3 regions of the Streptomyces callyspongiae genome follow, and region 3 is predicted to be linked to each of the others. Evidence: riboswitches for the same ligand, from Rfam matches in the RefSeq annotation. Region 3 holds a riboswitch; each other region holds the start of a gene.

What was found. A riboswitch is a leader RNA that binds a small molecule or an ion and turns the genes downstream of it on or off. The one in region 3 is predicted to bind cobalamin.
Region 1: it holds a riboswitch for cobalamin, as region 3 does, so the genes downstream of both, ACL06G_RS19365 (cobalamin biosynthesis protein) here and ACL06G_RS11420 (energy-coupling factor ABC transporter permease) in region 3, are expected to answer to the same signal.
Region 2: it holds a riboswitch for cobalamin, as region 3 does, so the genes downstream of both, metE (5-methyltetrahydropteroyltriglutamate--homocysteine S-methyltransferase) here and ACL06G_RS11420 (energy-coupling factor ABC transporter permease) in region 3, are expected to answer to the same signal.

Annotation. Positions count from the first base shown of each region.
Region 1 covers NZ_JBJZOM010000022.1:31,979-38,876, reverse strand. The annotation lists gene ACL06G_RS19375 (putative cobaltochelatase) at 1-1,627, opposite strand, end outside; gene ACL06G_RS19370 (cobyric acid synthase) at 1,722-3,248, opposite strand; gene ACL06G_RS19365 (cobalamin biosynthesis protein) at 3,245-4,204, opposite strand; cobalamin riboswitch at 4,320-4,489, opposite strand; gene ACL06G_RS19360 (hypothetical protein) at 4,587-5,204, opposite strand; gene ACL06G_RS19355 (3-oxoacyl-ACP synthase III family protein) at 5,925-6,898, shown strand, end outside.
Region 2 covers NZ_JBJZOM010000009.1:30,401-37,298, reverse strand. The annotation lists gene metE (5-methyltetrahydropteroyltriglutamate--homocysteine S-methyltransferase) at 12-2,330, opposite strand; cobalamin riboswitch at 2,486-2,707, opposite strand; gene ACL06G_RS10545 (alpha/beta hydrolase family protein) at 2,847-3,674, opposite strand; gene ACL06G_RS10540 (DUF1877 family protein) at 3,673-4,065, shown strand; partial or broken gene ACL06G_RS10535 (RNA-guided endonuclease InsQ/TnpB family protein) at 3,971-4,663, opposite strand; gene tnpA (IS200/IS605 family transposase) at 4,660-5,094, opposite strand; gene ACL06G_RS10525 (lysine transporter LysE) at 5,278-5,625, shown strand; gene glnA (type I glutamate--ammonia ligase) at 5,894-6,898, opposite strand, start outside.
Region 3 covers NZ_JBJZOM010000009.1:214,418-221,315, forward strand. The annotation lists gene ACL06G_RS11405 (SGNH/GDSL hydrolase family protein) at 1-184, shown strand, start outside; gene ACL06G_RS11410 (MarR family winged helix-turn-helix transcriptional regulator) at 224-691, opposite strand; gene ACL06G_RS11415 (NADP-dependent oxidoreductase) at 776-1,792, shown strand; cobalamin riboswitch at 1,969-2,164, shown strand; gene ACL06G_RS11420 (energy-coupling factor ABC transporter permease) at 2,193-2,918, shown strand; gene ACL06G_RS11425 (energy-coupling factor ABC transporter substrate-binding protein) at 2,915-3,274, shown strand; gene cbiQ (cobalt ECF transporter T component CbiQ) at 3,281-4,042, shown strand; gene ACL06G_RS11435 (energy-coupling factor ABC transporter ATP-binding protein) at 4,039-4,896, shown strand; gene ku (non-homologous end joining protein Ku) at 4,941-6,017, opposite strand; gene ligD (non-homologous end-joining DNA ligase) at 6,049-6,898, shown strand, end outside.

The sequences.
Region 1 (6,898 bases), on a different contig from region 3:
CCATCCGTTTCCGCGCCGCCATCGAACCGGAGGCGTCGACGACGAACAGCACGAGGTTCGACTCGCGCCCCTCCCGCACGGCCTCCCGCAGGTCTCCCCGGCGCAGCAGCAGTCCGGGCCCGCTCCGCCCCCGGGCCCGCTGGTGCGGCGCCGCGGCCTGCACGGTGCCCGGCAGGTGCAGCCTGCGCACCGTCCCCTGCGGGCGGCGGGCCCCGGCCGTGCGGCCGTGCGCCGTCCGGGCACGAGAGCGCCGGCCCGCCGCGCCCTCGCCCAGGCCGGGGACGGTCAGCGTCCGGGTGCGGTACGGCTCCGCCGCCCGCGCCGGGGGACGTTCCCCGGCCGGTGCACTGCCCGCCGGGTTCTCGCCCTCCGGACGGGGCCCCGGGGTGTCGCCGTGCTCCGACCGGGCGGATTCCTCGGACTGCTGTTCCGAAGGCACCTCGGGAGCGGACGGGGCGTCACCGGCACGCTGCTCCGGAACGGGCGCGTCGCTGCCGTCCGGCGCCGCGCCGCCCCCGCCCCCGCCGTCGGGGTCGTTTCCGCCGCCGTCCCCGGGACCGCCGTCTCCCGGCCCGTCGGTCCCGGGCCCGTCACCGGGGTCGTCGCCGTCCGGACCGGCATGCTCCCGCAGCGTGTCGTCGAGGGTGTCCTCGTCCAGCCCGGGCGCGTCGAACGGATTGCGGCGCCGCCGGTGCGGCAGCGCCAGCAGCGCCGCCTGCCGCACGTCCTCCTGCCGCACCTCGGTGCGCCCCGCCCACGCCGCGAGGGCCGTGGCGGTGCGTGCCATGACGATGTCGGCGCGCATGCCGTCGACCTCGAACGCGGCGCAGGTGGCGGCGATCTGGCGCAGCGCCGTGTCGCCCAGCGTCACCTCCGGGAGCAGCGCGCGGGCGGAGGCGATGCGGGTGCGCAGTTCCTCCTCGGACTCGTCCCAGCCCGCGGCGAATCCCGCCGGGTCCTCGTCGTAGGCGAGTCGCCGGCGCACGACCTCCACCCGCTCCTCGGTGTCCCGGGACGCCGTCACTTCCACCGTGAGACCGAAGCGGTCCAGCAACTGGGGACGCAGTTCGCCCTCTTCGGGGTTCATGGTGCCGACGAGCAGGAAGCGCGCCGCGTGCCGCACGGACACCCCTTCGCGTTCGACGTGCACGACGCCCATGGCGGCGGCATCGAGCAGCGAGTCCACGAGGTAGTCCTGCAGCAGGTTCACCTCGTCGACGTACAGCACGCCGCGGTGCGCCTTTGCCAGCAGCCCCGGCTCGTACGCCTTCACGCCCTCCGACAGGGCGCGTTCGATGTCGAGCGAGCCGATGAGCCGGTCCTCGGAGGTGCCGATCGGCAGCTCCACCAGTTCGGCGGGGCGCCGGGTGCCCGAGGACCCTGCGGAGTGCGGGCCGTCGGGGCAGCCGGGGTCGGGGGCTTCGGGCGCACAGCCGAAGCGGCATCCGGTGACGACCGTCTGCCGGGGGAGGAGCGATGCCACGCCCCGGACGGCGGTGCTCTTCGCGGTCCCTTTTTCGCCCCGCACCAGCACTCCGCCGATGCCGGGGTTCACGGCGTTGAGGACCAGGCCGAGTTGCAGGTCCCGCATCCCCACGATGGCCGAGAAGGGGAAGGGCGTACTCATGTGGTGGTCCCTCCAGGAGATGTGTGGATGGTCGGGGCGGTCCGGGGTGCCGACCGCCGGTCTTGGTGCCGTACCTGCTTCGTGCGGCGCGGTCTCACGGCGCCCCCGGCGGCAGGAACGGCAGCCCGCCGGGTGGGCCGTCCTCGATCAGCCGCAGCAGGGCGGCGGTGTCGGCGTGTTCCTCGACGAGGTCGCCGAGCAGGTCGAGTTGCTCCTCCCGCAGTGCGGCGAAGCAGGTGTCGGGGGCGGGGGTGAAGTCGCGGCCGGCGTCGGCGGCGACGTGGCGGAGGAAGGCGCGGCGGAAGCCGTCGCTCTCCAACGCGCCGTGCCAGTGGGTGCCGCGGACCGGACCGACCCGGCAGCCGTCCAGCGGGACGCCGGCGGAGTCGGTGACGAAGGCGTCGCCGCCGTCGACCTGCGCGACGCCGTGGTGGATCTCGTAGCCCTCGACGGCTTCGCCCAATGCGCGGCCGGACGGCCGGGCCAGGGTCTTCTCCGCGGCGAACCGCACCCGGACCGGGAGCAGACCGAGCCCGTCGACGACTCCTACGCGGGACTCGACGTCGTCCTCGATGCGGGTGCCGAGCAGCTGGTACCCGCCGCAGATGCCCAGCACGGGACGGCCCTCGGCCGCCCGCCGTGCCAGCGCGTCCGCGAGCCCGCGGGCCCGCAGCCACGCCAGGGCCCGCACGGTGCCGCGCGTTCCCGGCACCACCACCAGGTCGGCGTCGGCCAGCTCCTCGGGACGGTCGCTGAAGCGGACCACCACGCCCGGCTCGGCGGCGAGGGCGTCCACGTCCGTGAAGTTCGACATCAGCGGCACCGGCAGCACCGCCACCCGCAGCACGTCGGCTCCGTGCGGCGGCGCCGAGGCCGTCTCCCGCACCGTGCCGCGCAGCGAGACCCGCAGCCCGTCCTCCTCGTCGATACCGAGGCCGTGCCGGTACGGCAGCACCCCCAGCGAGGGCCGTCCCGTCAGCGCGTACAGGCTCCGCAGCCCGGGCTCCAGCAAGGAGACGTCGCCGCGGAACTTGTTCACCAGATAGCCGGACACCAGCGCCTGGTCCTCCTCGGACAGCAGCGCGGTGGTGCCGAAGAACGAGGCGAACACTCCACCGCGGTCGATGTCGCCGACCACCACCACCGGCAGCCGGGCGGACCGGGCCAGGCCCATGTTGACGATGTCGTTGCGCCGCAGATTGATCTCCGCCGGACTGCCGGCGCCCTCGCAGATCACGGCGTCGTGCGTCGCCCGCAGTTCCCGCAGGCAGTCCGTGACCGTCGTCAGCAGCGTCCGCTGCCGGTCCTCGTGGTAGCCGCGAGCGCTGAGTTCGCCGACGGGCCGCCCCATGAGGACGACCTGGCTGCTGCGGTCACCTCCCGGTTTCAGCAGCACCGGGTTCATGTGCGCACTCGGCTCGACTCGCGCCGCGGCGGCCTGCATGGCCTGGGCACGGCCGATCTCCGCCCCCTCGCGGGTCACGTAGGAGTTGAGCGACATGTTCTGCGCCTTGAAGGGCGCCACCGACAGGCCCTTGCGGGTCAGCCACCGGCAGATGCCCGCCGTCACCACGCTCTTCCCCGCGTCCGAGGTGGTGCCCGCCACCAGCAGTCCGCTCACCGCTTCCGCCTCCTCCTGCTCGCGGACACCGCTGCCCGCACACCTGTCGTCGCCACCAGTGTCAGCAACCCGACGCGCCGCGACAGGCCCGAGGCCCGCTCGATGTCGCATGCGGTCGCGCGCGCACCGGAAGCGTTGAGCACCGGACGGTGCTCGACCCTGCCGCCGTAGGCGAGGGTTCCGCCCAGCCGCACACCCAACGCCCCGGCGAACGCCGCCTCGACAGGCCCGGCGTTGGGACTGGGATGCCGGAAGGCGTCCCGGCGCCAGGCCCGCAGCGCCCCGCGCGGGTCCGGCCCCGCCAGGGCGGCCAGACCCGCGGTGAGCCGGGCCCCCGGCCACCCCGCGACGTCGTCCAGCCGCGCGGCGGCCCAGCCGAACCGGCGGTAGCGCGGGGACCGGTGGCCGTGCATGGCGTCGAGCGTGTTCACGGCGCGGAACGCCACCAGTCCGGGAACGCCCGCCGCGGCGCCCCACACCAGCGCGCCGACGACGGCGTCCGAGGTGTTCTCCGCGACGGACTCCAGCACCGCGCGGGCCAGGCCGTCCGCGTCCAGGGCGTCCGAGTCGCGTCCGCACAGGTGCGGCAGCCCGGCGCGTGCGGCCGGGAGGTCCCCTGCCGCGAGTGCCGCGCCGACGGCGCGGGCTTCACGCGTCAGCGAGGTCCCGCCGAGCGCGGCCCAGGCGGCGACGGCGGTGAGGGCGAGGTGCGGCAGGGGCGAACGGGCCCGCCGCGCCGCACGGTCGAGGGCAGCGGCCATGAGGGCCGGGCCTCCCACGCAGAGGGCGGTGCACACCGCTCCGGCGGCACGGCTGTCCTGCCAGAGCAGGCGTTCCGCGCGGGTGGCGGCACGGCCGAAAAGGGCAACGGGGTGGCCGCGCCGGGGATCCCCCAGTGCGCGATCGGCGAGGAAGCCGAGCGTCACCCCGTACGCGTACGCACGTGGGCGGGCCATCAGACGACGTGCGGCGGCGCCTCGCAGGAACGGGGGAGGGGCGGGCACGACAGGCCCGGGGGAGCGGCGCGGAAGCCACGCATGGCGGTGTCCTCACTCAGGGTCCTCGCCCTGGTTCGACGTGACCGGCGACGAGAGTCTCCTGGCTCCCGGATCGGCCTCTCCCCGTGCCTTCCAGCCCGTGCGGGCCGTGGCGTGCGGTGGGGAGCGCTCCCCGGTGACAGTGGCGGGACCGCGCCGGATTCTCACCGGCTTCCTCTCCTGCCGCCGCTTGGCACGGGAAGTCCATCACGCACCCCAACGGGCGTCAACTCGTCCCCGACCTGCGACGGAAGAGTGTGAGCGGCCCCACGCGCGGTCCGTGGGGCCGCTGCCGCACGGGTCAGTTCCCGGCGTCGTTCTTCTCCGGGACGTCGGCGGCACACGTGGCGCGGCCGAAGTCGCCGAAGGCGGTGGCGCGCTGACGGTGCTGCCCGTCGACGGCCACGGTGCACTGGGCCGTGCCGCCGTCCTTCCCGAGGGTGAGGGAGACGCGGGCCGAACCGCTGGCCGGCTGGACGGTGAGTTTCTTGGTCCAGGGCAGTTCGACGGACTGCCGCTGCCGGCGGGGCTTGTCGGGGTCGCCGCCGTTCCAGCTGATGGTGGCGGGGCCGTCGCCGGTCACCCGGTAGGTCACCGCCACGGAGTACGGGGCGTCCGCGGGTTCCTGATCGTCCGACAGTCCGACGGTCAGCGCCGTCCCGGCCGCGGCAGCGGCGACCAGGGCGGCCGCCCCGGCGAGGACCTTCGGCCGGTGGTCGCGCCACAGCACGGCAACCGTTCCGCCCGCAGCGGAGGCCTGCGTTCCGTCCTGTCCGCCGGTCCGTCCGTCCGGGGAGTCCGCTTCCGCGGCGTCGGCCGCCGTGTCCGCCGGGGGTGCGGATTCCGCGGCGCCCGGTACGGAGCGGGTCCCGGTGCTCTCGCCTTCTTCCGCGTTCTGCGAGCCTTCCGTACTGCCCATGGCCGAACTCCCGGTTGCCTGATCCTGATCGCCGATTCCGTGCCGTGCGCCCCGGAGGGCGCGCCGAACCCGGGGTGTATACCGCATCGTTCGAGGGCATGTCATCCGGTCGGCGATGTCGTACATGTCTGATATGGGCAGCTGATGGTCATGGGCGCGGGCCAGCGCCCTTCGGTCCGGAGTCGGCAAGGTGCTCGTCCAGACGGGAGACCGTGGGGTGGAAGCGCCGGGTCGAATACGCCTGGCTCGGTCCGCAGCATCCCGACATCCACCAGAGGATTCCGCAGCCTTCACCAGAGTGCCGTGCGGGGGCAACGCGAGGTCTCGTGTTTCAGGTGATACGGGACGAGTTGCACGGTCAGGTACGGGAGTCGCGCCTCGGTCAGTGACCGTCGCAGGACACAAGGTGGTCTCCGGTGTGGCGGCGGACTCCGGGGCGGGTCTTGGTGCCAGAGGCGGTCGCGGTCGTTCAGTGACCGAGGTGGCCGTTGCGTTTCGCCGCCCAGGGGCAATCGAGGTGCGGCTGCTTCACTCGCCGCACTGTGCGGCCTCGAGACCGTCGCCGTGGCGACTTGGGCGGGCCTGGGGTGCGAATTCGGCCCTGGTCCGCGGGTTCAACGGTTTCAACGACTCTGCTGGCTGAGGGGTCTGCCGCCGCGTCTGGGTCCGCGGTTGTGTGGATGCGTCGTTCCCGGGCGAGAGCTGTGAAAGGGGCTGGGTGTGGACGCGGCAGGCGGTATCGGTGTGGTCGGGACCGGGGCTTGTGTGCCAGAGCGGGTGGTGTCGAATGCTGAAGTGGCCGCGCGGTGCGGGGTGAGCGCGGCGTGGATCGAGGCTCGCACGGGAGTGCGGGAGCGGCACCAGGCGGCTGGGGGAGAAGCGGCCTCGGATCTGGCGGCCGAGGCGGTTCGGCGTGCTGTGAAGGATGCCGGGATCAGCGTTGAGGATGTGGGGCTGCTGGTGCTGGCGACGTCCACGCCGGACGAGTTGGGCCCGTCGACGGCGTGCCGGGTACAGGCGTTGCTCGGGGCGGAGCGGGCGGTGGCGTTCGATGTGGCCGCGGCCTGCACGGGTTGGCTGTTCGGAGCGCGAGTGGCGCACGACTATCTGGCGGCGGACGCGGTGTGGCGGGAGGGGGCCCGGTATGCGGTGGTCGTGGGTGTGGAGGTGTACTCACGGTTCCTCAACCCGTCCGACCGGGCCACGTCGGTGCTGTTCGCGGACGGGGCCGCTGCGACAGTGCTCGGCCCATCTAGTGGTGGTTTCCAGCCGATCTGGCTGGGTTCCGACGGAAATGCGGCCGGAGATGTATTGATTCCGGCCGGGGGGTCACGGCGACCTGCGTCCCAAGACACGCTGGCCGGCCTGGAGCACACGGTGCACATGGACGGGCGCGCGGTGCGGGACTTCATCCTCGACATCTTCGACGTGGCGGCCGGTGAGGCACTGCGGCGTGCGGGGCTGCAGCGGAGCGGAGTGGACCTGGTGGTGACGCATCAGCCGAATCCGGCGCTGCTGCGGAAGGCCGCGGCCGACGCGGGGTTCCGTGACGAGCAGGTCGTGGTCACGGGGGACGAAGTGGGCAACATCGGCGCGGCGTCGCTGCCGTACGCGTTGACGCGGGCGGTCGCGTCGGGCCGGGTGCGGCCGGGGGGCCGACTGCTGCTGGTGGGTTTCGGCGCGGGTGTCACGTG
Region 2 (6,898 bases), 180 kb from region 3:
GCGGCAGAAGGTCAGGCTGCCGCCGACTCCCGGCGCACCCTCCGCGCGGCTGCCACCAGGTTCTCCAAGGACGTCCGCACCTCCGGCCAACCACGGGTCTTCAGACCGCAGTCCGGGTTCACCCAGAGCCGCTCCGCGGGGAGGGCCTCGAGCCCGGTGCGCAGCAACTCCGCCACTTCCGCCACGTCGGGTACGCGGGGCGCGTGGATGTCGTACACACCGGGACCCGCCTCCCGCGGGTAGCCGTGCGCCGCGAGTTCGCGCGCCACCTTCATGCGGGAACGTGCCGCTTCCAGGCTGATGACATCGGCGTCGAGGTCGTCGATGGCCCGGATGACGTCGCCGAACTCCGCGTAGCACATGTGGGTGTGGACCTGTGTCGCCGGGCCGACACCGGAGGTGGTCAACCGGAAGGCCTTGGTGGCCCACGACAGGTAGGACGGGCGATCCTCGGGCCGCAGCGGCAGGGTCTCCCGCAGCGCCGGCTCGTCGACCTGGATCACGGAGGTGCCGGCGGCCTCCAGATCGCGCACCTCGTCCCGCAGGGCGAGCGCGACCTGCCGGGCGGTGTCGGCGAGAGGCTGGTCGTCCCGCACGAACGACCAGGCGAGCATGGTCACCGGCCCGGTGAGCATGCCCTTGACGGGACGGTCGGTGAGGGACTGGGCGTACGCGGTCCAGTCCACGGTCATCGGCTCGGCACGGGAGACGTCCCCGGCGAGGATCGGCGGGCGGACGCAGCGGGTGCCGTAGGACTGCACCCAGCCGTGCCGCGTGGCCAGGAACCCGTCGAGCTGCTCGGCGAAGTACTGCACCATGTCGTTGCGTTCGGGCTCACCGTGCACGAGCACATCGATCCCCGCCTCCTCCTGGAAGGCGATCACGTCGCGGATCTCCGTCCCGACCCGCTCCTCGTAGGCCGCGGCATCGATCCGCCCGGCCCGCAGGTCGGCGCGGGCCGCGCGCAGCTCGTCCGTCTGCGGGAAGGAGCCCACGGTGGTCACGGGCAGCAGCGGAAGGCCGAGCCGGGCGCGTTGGGCCGCGTTCCGGTCCGTGTAGGGCTGTGGGCGGTGGCAGTCCCCGTCCGTCACCGCGGCCGCCCTGGCGCGGACGGCAGCGTCACGGGTCAGTGCGGAGCGGGCCCGGGCGGCGAGGTCGGAGCGGCGGCCGGCGAGGTCGGCGGCGATCGCGTCGGCGCCCTGCGTGAGCCCCTTCGCGAGGGTGACGACCTCGGCGGTCTTCTGCCGGGCGAAGGCCAGCCAGCGCAGAATCTCCGGGTCGATGTCCCGCTCGGCGGCGGTGTCGAGCGGGACGTGCAGCAGAGAGCAGGACGGGGCGACATCGACGCGGTCGGCGAGTCCCAGCAGCGTGCCCAGTGTCGCCAGTGACCTCTCCAGGTCGTCGGCCCACACGTTGCGGCCGTCGACCACACCGGCGACCAGGCGCTTGCCCGGGAGACCCCCGACGGCGGCGAGGGCGTTGAGATTGGCGCCCGCGCTTCGGGTGAAGTCCAGCCCCAGGCCCTCGACCGGGGCTTTCGCCAGCACGGGAAGCGCCTCACCGAGCCGGTCGAAGTAACTGGCGACGAGCAGCTTCGGCCGGTCTGCCAGGGTGCCGAGGTCGCGGTAGGCGCGAGCGGCGGCGTTCAGCTCGGCGGAGGAGCGTTCCTCGACCAGCGCGGGTTCGTCGAGCTGCACCCACTCCGCTCCGGCGGCGCGCAGGTCGGCGAGGACGTCGGCGTAGACCGGCAGCAGCCGGTCGAGCAGCGTCAACGGCTCGAAGCCGGGGGCGACGCCGGACGCGGGCTTGGCCAGCAGCAGGTACGTGACAGGCCCGAGGAGCACGGGGCGTGCGCGGTGACCGAGGGCCCGGGCTTCGCGCAGTGCGGCGACCTGCTGCGTGGAGTCGGCGGCGAACTCGGTGTCCGGGCCGAGCTCCGGGACCAGGTAGTGGTAGTTGGTGTCGAACCACTTGGTCATCTCCAGCGGGGCGACGTCCTGCGTGCCCCGGGCCATCGCGAAGTAGCCGTCCAGCGCGTCGGCCTCCACCGCTTTCCGGTGCCGTTCCGGGACGGCACCGACCATGACGCTGGTGTCCAGCACGTGATCATAGAGGGAGAAGTCGCCGGTCGGCACCTCGTGGATGCCGGCTTCCGCCAGACTGCCCCAGACCTGTGCGCGCAGCCCGGCCGCCGTCCGGGCCAGGGATTCTGCGGTGGTCCGGCCCTTCCAGTACCCTTCGATCGCTTTCTTCAGTTCCCGGTTCGGGCCCTGGCGCGGGTACCCGTACACGACGGCCTGTGGTGCCGCGGCTGCGGACTTCGGTGTCACGGAACTCTCCTTCGCGAGCGTGTCGTCGAGGTCCCGGGACCGGGAGCGTGCGCGAAGGAGCAGCCGACCGGTGGTGCGGCCGTGGTGCCTCAGCCGCTCCGCCCGGTGCGTACGCCGACCCGCCCTCGAGGTCACCGGAACCACCGCGCGCGGTCGCCGCGCGCGGACAGCGGGCAGGTTTTCGGACTCGCGGGCGCTTCGCCCTGTGGAAGGGCGGACTCCTACTGGCCGTCGCTTCCCGGTCCCGTTCGGGGCCAGTGCGTGTGACGGCGGTCGTTCCCGCTCACCGCTGCGGGGCAGTCCCGGATTTCCACCGGGTTCCCTCTTGCGACGCGCCTGCCTGGCAGACAGGGCGAACCAGCTGCACTCTTCAGACTAGTCGCCCCGAGCGGGAGCGGGAGGACGGATTCCACATTCCGGGCCGGCCCGGGAGGCGGCTCCGGCGGAGACGTGGGCAGGAAGCGGGACGCCGGCCGTGCTCGACGGGCGCATGTGCCGGACGTGCTCCGTGCACGATCACGTCTCCGACGGAGGATCCTGGCGGTCCGAACCCTCCGTCGTCCGGGAGGTCCCTTCCCGGGGCCGCGGCTCGTCGAGGTACTGATCGGCCCAGGCGCTGATGATGTGGGCGGCCCGCTGCGCCTGCCCCCGCGCGGTCAACAGATGGTCCGCTCCTTCGAGCGAGATGAAGCTTCGCGGGTGCCGCGCCTCCTGGAAGATCTCCCCGGCATTGGCGATGTCGACCGTGGAGTCGGTGGGCGAATGCGCGATGAGGAGCGGAAGGTTCACCTCGCCGATCCGGTCGCGGAGGTGAGCCCGGCGGACGTCCTCGACGAAGGCGCGCTTGAGAACCAGGGTCCTCCCGCCGACGAACCACTCGTGCGCGCCCTCGCTGAGGACACGGTCCAGGACCGAGTCGTACTGCCGCTCGACATGGCTGGGGTCGACGGGCGCCGCGATCGTGGCCAGCGCGCGGAGACCGGCCGTCTCGCGCGCTGCGGCGATCGCGGCGGCGCCGCCCCACGAATGCCCCACCAGCAGATCCACCGGAGTCCCCCGCTCCGCCATGAAGGCCGCGGCACGGACGGTGTCCTGCACCTTGACGGTGAACGACCCGTCGCCCCAGTCGCCCTCGGAGTCTCCGATCCCGAGATTGTCGAAGCGCAGCATGCCGATCCCCTCGCGGGCCAGCTGCTTGCTGACGCGCGAGGCGGCCGGCGAGTTCTTGCCGAGAGTGAATCCGTGCACGAAGAGGCCCCAGCCCCGGACCTTGCCCTTCGGCAGATCGATCACTCCGGCCAGTTCCGGGCCGACGACGCTCGGGAATCTTACTTTTTCTTTCATGCGCGGTGCTCACCTGGGCAGGAATCGACGTGGACGGGAGACGCCGACGACACTAGCCGGTCCGGCCTCGGGACGACGAGCGGCGGAGCGGGGCCGTTCCGCTCGGGATGTCAGCGCCACCTCCTACGCTCCAGCAGCTATGAGCATGATCGGAGAGTACGTCCGCCTGACACCCACGGAACTCGACCACGCGCTCCGTGATCCACACTGGGCCGAGGAGTTCGTGACCACGCTGCTCGAAGCGGAGTGCGACACCAGGCCCGAGACGGCCCGGGCACGCTGCCACGACATCAACAAAACCTGGCACGCACTCGATTTCCTGCTGCGCCGGCGGGACTTCCCCGTTGAAGGAAGCGCGGGTTGGCGACGTGTTCGCCGTCCGAGGTGGTGAAGAAGTGGGCGACGCCCATGTCGATACCGACGATCGCCCCGGTGGGCGGCAGTTGCTCGGCGGGCACGTTGTCGCAGGCGAGGATGACGTAGCAGCGCCTTCCCTCGCGCTTCACGCTGACCGTCTTGACGCGTCCCTGTACGGGCCGGTGCTGGTGCACGCGGACGTGCCCGACGCCTTGAAGGCGGACGCGGATCTGCCGGTCGTGGGCGGTGGAGTCCCACCGGCAGCCGTCGCCGTCCTTGGGGAAGGTGACGGTGTCGAAGTGCCCGACGCCCTTGAACCTGGGGTAGCCCGGGGTCTGCCCGGCCTCGACCCGGCGGAAGAACGCCTGGAATGCCTTGTCCAGGCGGCGCAGGGTGGCCTGCTGGGAGGAGAACGACCAGCGGCCCTGCCGCTCGGGGTCGAACCTGCGAATGCCCTTGAGCTGCGCGGACTGGTCGCCGTAGCGGACGGTGGTCTTCGAGGTGTGCCGGTAGGCGTCCCGGCGCTCTTGGAGGGCGCCGTTGTAGAGGGAGCAGTGGTCCCGCAGCATCTCGCCCAGCGCGGTCGCCTGGCGGGCCGTGGGCCGGAGGAGGAACTTGTACGCGCGGATCACGAGCCGTCCCCCTTCTGCTTCTTCCACGGGCGTTCCCACTGCGTGTCGATGTACTTCTCGACCGTCGCCGCCGATACCGCGCCGACCGATGCCGCGAAGTACGACGACGACCACAGAGTGGGCATCCGCGACTTCAGGTGTGGGAACTCCTCGCGCAGCACGCGGGAGGTGAAGCCCTTGAACTGGTTCGCGACGTATGAGGCTGAGGACTTCGGGTCGTGCTTCACGAACAGGTGGACGTGGTCGGGCATGACTTCGAGCGCCACGATCTCCCACCCCCGCTCGTCGGCCTTCTGCCGGATCAGTTCGTCCAGGCGTTCCGCGACCCGTCCGTCAAGGACTGGACGGCGGTACTTCGGGCACCACACCACGTGGAGCCCGAGGTCATACACGCCGCCGGAGAATCGGCGAACCTTCCTGGTCACGGCCATGCAGCAACTATACACAAGACGCTGGTCTAATTCGGCAGAGAGGTGGGATCAGGTGAACAGTGCAGATCCGTGCACCCAGTTGAGGTCAGAGCAGGACTCAGAAGCCATTCCCCACCCCGCTAAAGCGGGGCGTCCCCTGGCCAGGTCCTGATGGATCTAGGGCCAACCGGGGAGGGAGGAAACATGACCGTCTCGGCGGAGCGAGGCCGCGTCCATCGTGCGCTTCGCCGTATCGGTTCATTCTTGCGTGAGCTTGTTGGGGAGGCCGCCGCAGAGCTGGTACTGACCGTGCTTGCCTGCATCATCTTGTCGGGGCTGGTCCTGGCCTTCGCCTTGGGGTGGCGGCTCAATCCGCTCGCAACGGGGGGTGCTGCCGGTGCGGTACTGGTCTTCCTCGGCTACGGCGGCTGGGAGCTGCTTCGCCCGACCAAGCCAGTGCGTCGTGGGCGGCTGGCGGTGGTAGCGGGAGCCATGTTCAGCGTGGCAGTCGTAGTTGTCCTCTACGCCTCGAACTGCGGTTGTTCCACATAGCCAAGCCTTGGCCACGCGGTCGGTGGAGCGGCTTTGGGCCGAAGCTGCCATGGGGCGAGAGGTCAGGGGCCCGCAAGCTTGCTGTGACTCGGGCGGCGCCTTGCCGCCATCGACGCCGCGTTCGTTCCCGGCGAGGAGGCGCCGCCCTCCGCTGCCTGACAGCCGCACACACAACGACCGTGGGCCGTGCCTTCCGAGAGAGGAAGGCACGGCCCACGGCCCATATACGGCCCAGGTCAGTGAAACAGCGCTGTGACCTGAACAGTTTCTAAATGTCGAAGTACAGCTCGAACTCGTGCGGGTGCGGGCGGAGCTGCATCGGCGCGATCTCGTTGGTGCGCTTGTAGTCGATCCAGGTCTCGATCAGGTCGCTGGTGAAGACGCCTCCGGCCTGGAGGTACTCGTTGTCCGCCTCGAGGGCGTCGAGCACCGCGGGGAGCGAGGTCGGGACCTGCGGGACGCCCGCGTGCTCCTCCGGGGCGAGCTCGTAGAGGTCCTTGTCGATCGGCTCGGCCGGTTCGATCTTGTTCTTGATGCCGTCGAGACCGGCCATCATCAGGGCGGAGAACGCCAGGTACGGATTGGACGACGGGTCCGGTGCGCGGAACTCGACCCGCTTGGCCTTCGGGTTCGTTCCGGTGATCGGGATGCGCATCGCAGCGGAGCGGTTGCGCTGCGAGTACACCAGGTTCACCGGCGCCTCGAAGCCCGGAACCAGACGGTGGTACGAGTTCACCGTCGGGTTGGTGAAGGCCAGCAGGGACGGCGCGTGCTTGAGGATGCCGCCGATGTAGTAGCGGGCGGTGTCGGAGAGGCCCGCGTAACCCTGCTCGTCGTAGAACAGCGGCTCCCCGCCGGACCACAGCGACTGGTGGACGTGCATGCCCGAGCCGTTGTCGCCGAAGATCGGCTTCGGCATGAAGGTGGCGGTCTTGCCGTTGCGCCAGGCGACGTTCTTCACGATGTACTTGAAGAGCATCAGGTCGTCGGCGGCGGCGAGCAGCGTGTTGAACTTGTAGTTGATCTCCGCCTGGCCCGCCGTGCCGACCTCGTGGTGCTGGCGCTCGACCTTCAGGCCGGCGCGATCCAGTTCGAGGGAGATCTCGGCGCGCAGGTCGGCGAAGTGGTCCACCGGCGGCGCAGGGAAGTAGCCGCCCTTGTAGCGGACCTTGTAGCCGCGGTTCCCACCGTCCTCGATGGCGCCGGTGTTCCAGGCGCCGGCCTCGGAGTCGATGTGGTAGTAACCGGCGTTCGCCTTGGTCTCGAAACGCAC
Region 3 (6,898 bases):
GGCGTACAACGCGGCACTGCGGGAGGTCTGCTCCGCCGAGCGGCGCTGCCGCTGGGACGGCGGCGCCGTGCACCGCTTCCGCTTCACTGCGGCGTCACTCAGCAGGTGGGACTGGTTCCACCCCAGCCGGAAGGGGCAGAGCGCACTGGCGCGGCTCGCCCACGCGCGCATCACCGATCGCTGAGGCGCCGAGGGGATGCGCCCACTGCCCCCTGCCACCCGTTCACGCCCGGTCGTCTCCGGGCTCGGAGCCGCCGAGCATGCGTGCCAGCAGGTCCCGCAGCACCCGGCGCTCCAGGGACGTGAGGTCGGCCAGCGGTTCCCGCGCGAAGTCCAGGGACCCTCGCAGGCTCCCTGCGGTGTCGCGCCCCGCTTCGGTGGCCGCGGCCACCTTCACCCTGCGGTCCGCCGGATCGGGGCGACGCTCGACCAGACCGCGCGCCTCCAGACGGTCCACGATGCCCGTGACGTTCGACGGTTCGCAGCGGAGCTGGTCGGCGATCTTCCGCATCGGCGTGGGCTGCCGCGCGAGCAGGGTGAGCACCCGGGCCTGCGCACCGGTGAGCGCGTGGTCCGCGGCCGCCAGCTCATACTCCGCGTGATAGCGCGCCACGACCCCGCCGATCAGTTCGACGACCTCCCGGGTGAGGGGATCGGGCTGCGGCAGCGCGGGACGGGAGCCGGAAGTCATGGCACCACTCTACCCCATTGCTTGACAACCTGAAATATCCATGTGCACGCTTGTTTCATCACCTGAAACACATGGAGGCATCCCATGACCCTGCCGACCGCCGGTCGCGCGTGGCACCTGACGAAGCGGCCCCAGGGCTGGCCGGCACCGGACGGCTTCGCGCTGCGCGAGGTGCCGGTCGAGGCACCCGCGGACGGCCAGATCCTCGTGCGGAACCAGTACCTGTCGGTCGATCCCTACATGCGCGGCCGCATGGACGACCGGCGCTCCTACGTACCGCCGTTCCGCCTGGAGGAACCGATGGACGGCGGAGCCGTCGGCATCGTGGTGGAGTCCCGCGCGGAGGGCTTCAACGCCGGCGACCACGTCCTGCACGGCAAGGGGTGGCGGGAGTACGCCACGCTGGACGCCCGGCAGGCCACGACCGTCTCGCCCGAACTGGCCCCCGCCAGCGCCTACCTCGGCGTCCTCGGCATGCCCGGACTCACCGCGTACGCGGGACTGCTCGAGGTCGCTTCCCTCACCGAGGGCGACGCCGTGTTCGTGTCCGGCGCGGCCGGGGCGGTGGGCAGCCAGGTGGGGCAGATCGCACGCCTCAAGGGAGCGTCACGCGTCATCGGCAGCGCGGGCTCCGACGAGAAGGTCCGCCTGCTGCAGGAGGAGTACGGCTTCGACGCGGCGTTCAACTACAAGTCGGCCCCCGTCGCGGAGCAGCTGCGGGCAGCGGCGCCCCAGGGCATCGACGTCTACTTCGACAATGTCGGCGGCGATCACCTTGAGGCGGCGCTCGGCGAGATGAACGTGCACGGCCGCATCACGGTGTGCGGCATGATCGCGCAGTACAACGCCACCGAACCGCCGACTGCACCGCGGAACCTGGCCATGCTGATCGGCAAGCGTATCCGCATGCAGGGCATGCTGGTGGCCGACCACTACGGGATGCAGCAGCAGTTCGTCTCCGAGGTCTCGGAGTGGATCCGTTCCGGGAAGCTGCACTACCGGGAGACCGTGGTCGACGGTATCGACAACGCTCTCGACGCCTTCCTCGGCATGCTCAAGGGGGAGAACACCGGAAAGATGGTGGTGCGCCTCGAGGAATGAGTCGTCGGGAGAGAGCGGACCCGGAGCGCCAGGAGGCGCCGCAGAGGTTCCGCCGGGGGTGCACGGCCGGTTTCCCGCGCGAACCCGGTCCGTGCCCTTGGGCGGGAGCCGATGGGTGGGACGACGCCGCAACGGCCGCCGAACGGGGCACGGTTGTGGAGGGGTCCGACGGCGGGCTACTGTCGCACTGCCTTGGTGTTCGGGAAGCCGGTGCGAATCCGGTGCGGCCCTCGCCACTGTGATCGGGAAGTCGGGCTCCATTCCTCAACGGAAGCCACTGGACCGCTGCGGTACGCCGCACGGGCCGGGAAGGCGGAGCCCCCGGCGGCATGACCCGTGAGCCAGGAGACCGGCCAAGGCGCGTCGTCCATCCACGAGGTGCTGGAGAGGTCTCACTCACATGCATATTGCCGAGGGGTACTTGCCCCCGTGGCATGCGGTCGCCTGGAGCGCCGCCGCCGCCCCGTTCGTCCTGCACGGCGTCCGCACTCTCACCCGTCAGGTCCGCGAACACCCGGATTCCACGCTTCTCCTGGGAGCCTCGGGTGCCTTCACCTTCGTCCTGTCCGCACTCAAGATCCCTTCGGTCACCGGGAGTTGCTCCCACCCGACCGGCACGGGGCTGGGGGCGATCCTGTTCCGGCCGCCGGTCATGGCGGTTCTCGGCACGCTGACCCTTCTCTTCCAGGCGCTGCTGCTCGCCCACGGCGGACTGACCACGCTGGGGGCCAACGCCTTCTCGATGGCGGTCGTCGGGCCCTGGGCGGGCTACGGGGCCTACCGGTTGCTGGTCCGCACCGGGGCTCCGTTGATGGCTGCCGTCTTCGCGGGCGCTTTCCTGGCCGACCTCAGCACCTACTGCGTCACCAGCGTGCAGCTCGCACTCGCTTTCCCCGACCCGGTGACCGGCGTGGCCGGAGCACTGGCCAAGTTCGGCGGCATCTTCGCCGTCACACAGCTCCCGTTGGCCGTCAGCGAGGGCCTGCTCACCGTGCTGGTGATGCGGTTGCTGACCCAGTCCAGCCGAGGCGAGCTGCGCCGCCTCGGAGTGCTGACCCGGCTCGCCCCGGGGCCCGCTCGAGCGGCGGAGAACCGGGCGGCCTCGACGCAGGAGGCGGCCCGGTGACGCGCGGAACCCGCATCAATCTGCTGCTGATCGCCGTGGTGGTCGGCCTGGCCGTGGTCCCGCTGGCCATCGGCGCCGGCGACGGCGCGGACGAACCCTTCGGCGGTGCCGACGCCCGGGCGCAGGGCGCCATCGAGGAGAACGCTCCCGCCTACGAACCGTGGTTCGCACCGGTGTACGAACCACCGTCGGGCGAAGTGGCGTCGGGCTTGTTCGCGCTGCAGGCCGCTCTCGGCGGGGGTGTGGTGGCCTACTACTTCGGGCTGCGCCGGGGACGCCGCCAGGGCGCGGCGGCCGCCGAGGCCGCGGCACCGGCCCCGGTGGCCGGCGAGGCCGACGGCCGACCCGTCCCGTAGCCGCTCGTGCTGCCCATCGACGCCGCAGCCCACGAGAACCGCTGGCGGGGGCGTCACCCGCTGGAGAAGGCCGCGCTGGGGCTGGGGCTGACCGCGCTCGCCGTCGCCCTGCCGCCGTGGCCGGGCGCCGCGCTCGTCGCCGCCGCGACGCTGACCGTGCTGCTCGGCCCGGCCGGCGTCGCGGGGCGCCGGCTGTGGCGCGCCTTCCGGGTACCCCTCGGTTTCTGCGTGACCGGAGCGGTCCCGTTGCTGTTCCGGCTGGGAGGAGCGGGTGACGGCTCCGGCTGGGGTCTCTCGTGGGCGCCCGAGGGTCCCGTCCAGGCTGTCGGACTGCTGCTGCGCACGTCGGCGGCCTCGCTCGGGCTGCTGCTGTTCGCGTTCACCACTCCCGTCGCCGACGTGGTGCCGCGCCTGGTGCGTGCCGGAGTGCCCCCCGCGGTCGTGGACGTGGCGCTGGTGATGTACCGGATGAGCTTCCTGCTGCTGGATGCCGTGCGACGTGTGCGGGAGGCGCAGGCGGCCCGGTTGGGCCATGCCACCCGGGCGGCCGCGTGGCGCTCACTGGCCGGCCTGGCATCCACCGCGTTCGTCCGCGCCTTCGACCGCGCCCAGCGCCTCGAGCGGGGACTGACGGGGCGGGGCTACGACGGCACGCTGCGGGTGCTGGTGCCCGCCGTCCTGCCGTCCCGCCCCTTCCTGGCAGGTACGGCACTGCTGCTCATCGGGCTGATCGTCGCCACCCTCGTCCTGGAAAGGCTGCTTCCTTGAACCCGTCCCCCGAACCGCTGGTCGCGCTCGACGGTGCGGGCTTCCGCTACGAGGACGGTCCGTGGGTGATCCGGGACCTGGACTTCACCGTGCAGCGGGGGCGTTCGCTCGCCCTGCTCGGGCGGAACGGCAGCGGGAAGACCACGCTGCTCCGGCTGCTCTCCGGCGGGCTGCGCTGCGGTTCGGGACGGCTGCTGCTGGAGGGGGCGCCGGTGCGCTACGACCGGGCGGGCCTGACGCGGCTGCGGACCGCCGTCCAGCTGGTGGTGCAGGATCCCGACGATCAGCTCTTCGCCGCGTCGGTGGCCCAGGACGTCTCGTTCGGCCCGCTGAACCTGGGAGTGCCCGAGGACGAGGTCCGCCGCCGGGTGGACGAGTCCCTGGACGCCCTGGGCATCGCGGCGCTGCGGGACCGTCCGACGCATCTGCTGTCCTACGGTCAGCGCAAGCGGGCGGCGCTCGCGGGCGCGGTGGCGATGCGGCCGGGGCTGCTGGTCCTCGACGAGCCCACGGCGGGGCTCGATCCGCACGGCCAGGAGCAGTTGCTCACGGTTCTCGCCGGACTCCGGAGCTCCGGCACCACCGTGGTGATGGCGACGCACGACGTGGACCTCGCGCTGCGCTGGGCACAGGACGCGGCCGTGCTGACGGGGGCGGGGCTGCGTGCCGGCCGGACGGAGGAGCTGCTCTCCGAAACGGATCTGCTGTCGGAGGCGGGGCTGCGGATTCCGTGGGGCACCGCCGTGGCCGCCGCTCTGCGCGCGTACGGCGTGCTCGGGGAGGACGAGCCGGGGCCGCGCACTGCCGAGGAGGTGTTGTTCCCTCGCGCCGGGCGGGGCGGCCGGGCGGGGTGACGGCCGCCCCGCCCGGGGGTGCGCCGCGCAGGGGCCGCAGGCTACTAGGCCGACTTGCGGGGGCGCTTGGTCGCCGACGTCTTCTTGGCAGCGGTCTTCTTCGTGCCGGAGGACTTCGCGGTCGTCTTCTTCCCGCCGGCGGATTTCCTCCCCGCGGTCGTGGACGCCCCGTTGGACGCCTTCTTGGCCGCCGCGGTCTTCTTCGCGGTCCCGCGCTTCCCTCCAGACGGTTCCGCGGCGGCCGCCTTCTTCGCGGGGCGTTTCCCTTCCTGGCCCGTCGCCGGGGTCCGGCGCCCGTCCCGGAGGTCGTGGACCTCGGCCTCGCCTCCGGTCCCCTCGGGCTCGCCGCGTGATTCCCGTGCCTCCCGGACGGAGGTCTCCAGCATCGCCATGAGGTCGACGACCTTCCCGGTGGCGGCTGCAGGCTCCCCCGTGGGCAGCGGACCGCCGGACTCCTTGGCATCGACGAGGGCCTCCAGCGCTTCCCGGTACTCGTCGTGCAGGTCCGCCATGTCCAGTTCGCCCAGGGTCTCCATCAGGGTGTCGGCGAGATCGAGTTCCGCGTCGCGCACCTGGACGCTCTCGCTGGGGGCCATGCCCTCGGCGGGCCGCACCTCGTCCGGCCAGAGCATGGTGTGCAGGGTGAGGGTGTCCTGGTAGACGCGGAGCATGGCGAGGCTCTCCCGGTTGCGGAGGGCGAGCTTGGCGACGGCGACCCGTCCGGAACGGTTCAGCGCCTCCCGCAGCAGCACGTACGGCTTCGCCGCCCCCTGACCGTCGCCGGTGAGGTAGTACGAACGGTCCAACCGGATGGGGTCGATGTCCTCGGCGGGCAGGAACCCGAGAATCTCCACGGTCTTGGCGGTCGGGAGGGGCAGGGAGGCGAGATCGTCCTCGGTGATCTCGACCGCGCTGCCGTCGGCGGTCTGATAGGCCTTGCCGATCTCCTCGGCCGGCACCTCCTCGCCGTCGAGCTCGCACACCTTTCGGTAGCGGATCCTGCCGCCGTCGGTGGTGTGGATCTGGCGGAACGAGACGCCGTGGCTCTCGGTGGCGGAGACCACCTTGATCGGGATGGAGACCAGCCCGAAAGAAATGGCCCCCTTCCAGATGGAACGCATCGCTTGTCCCTTCTGTGGGATTCTTCCGAGTATGCCCACCACGGAGATCGACGGCCACCGGCTCTCCCTCAGCAATCTGGACAAGGTGCTGTACCCGGCCGCGGGCTTCACCAAGGGCGAGGCCGTCCACTACTACGTGGCGGTCGCGGAGGCAGTGCTGCCTCATCTCCGCTCCCGCGCCGTGTCCTTCCGCCGCTTCCCCGACGGCGTCGAGGCGGCGGGCTTCTTCGCGAAGAACCCGCCGCCGGGAACCCCCGACTGGGTGAGAACGGCGGAGGTCCGGCGCAGCGGGGACGTCCCGGAGCGCCAGGTCGTGGTGGAGGACCTGGCGACGCTGGTGTGGGCGGCGAACCTGGCGGCCCTCGAGCTGCACACCCACCAGTGGCGGGTGGAGACTCCGCGCAGGGCCGACCGGATCGTGTTCGACCTCGACCCGGGCGAAGGGGCGACGATCATGGAGTGCCGCACGGTCGGGGTGTGGTTGCGGGAACGCCTGGCTCAGGACGGACTGACGGCTCTGGCCAAGACGTCGGGAGCCAAGGGACTGCATCTGCTGGCTGCCGTCAGCCCCACGGACTGCTCGGCGGTCTCGGCCTACGCCAAGCGCCTCGCACAGGAGGCGGAGCGGGCCATGCCGACACTGGCGCTCCACCGGATGGCGCGTAAGCTGCGGGCCGGCAAGGTGTTCGTGGACCACTCGCAGAACTCCTGGGCCAAGACCACGGCAGCCCCCTACACGCTGCGGGCCCAGCCGCAGCCGACCGTGTCGACGCCGCTGAGCTGGGACGAGCTCGCGGCCGCCCGGACACCCCGGGATCTGGTCTTCACCGCCGCGGACGTCCCGGACCGCGTGGCGCGGCAGGGCGACCCGATGGCGGTGC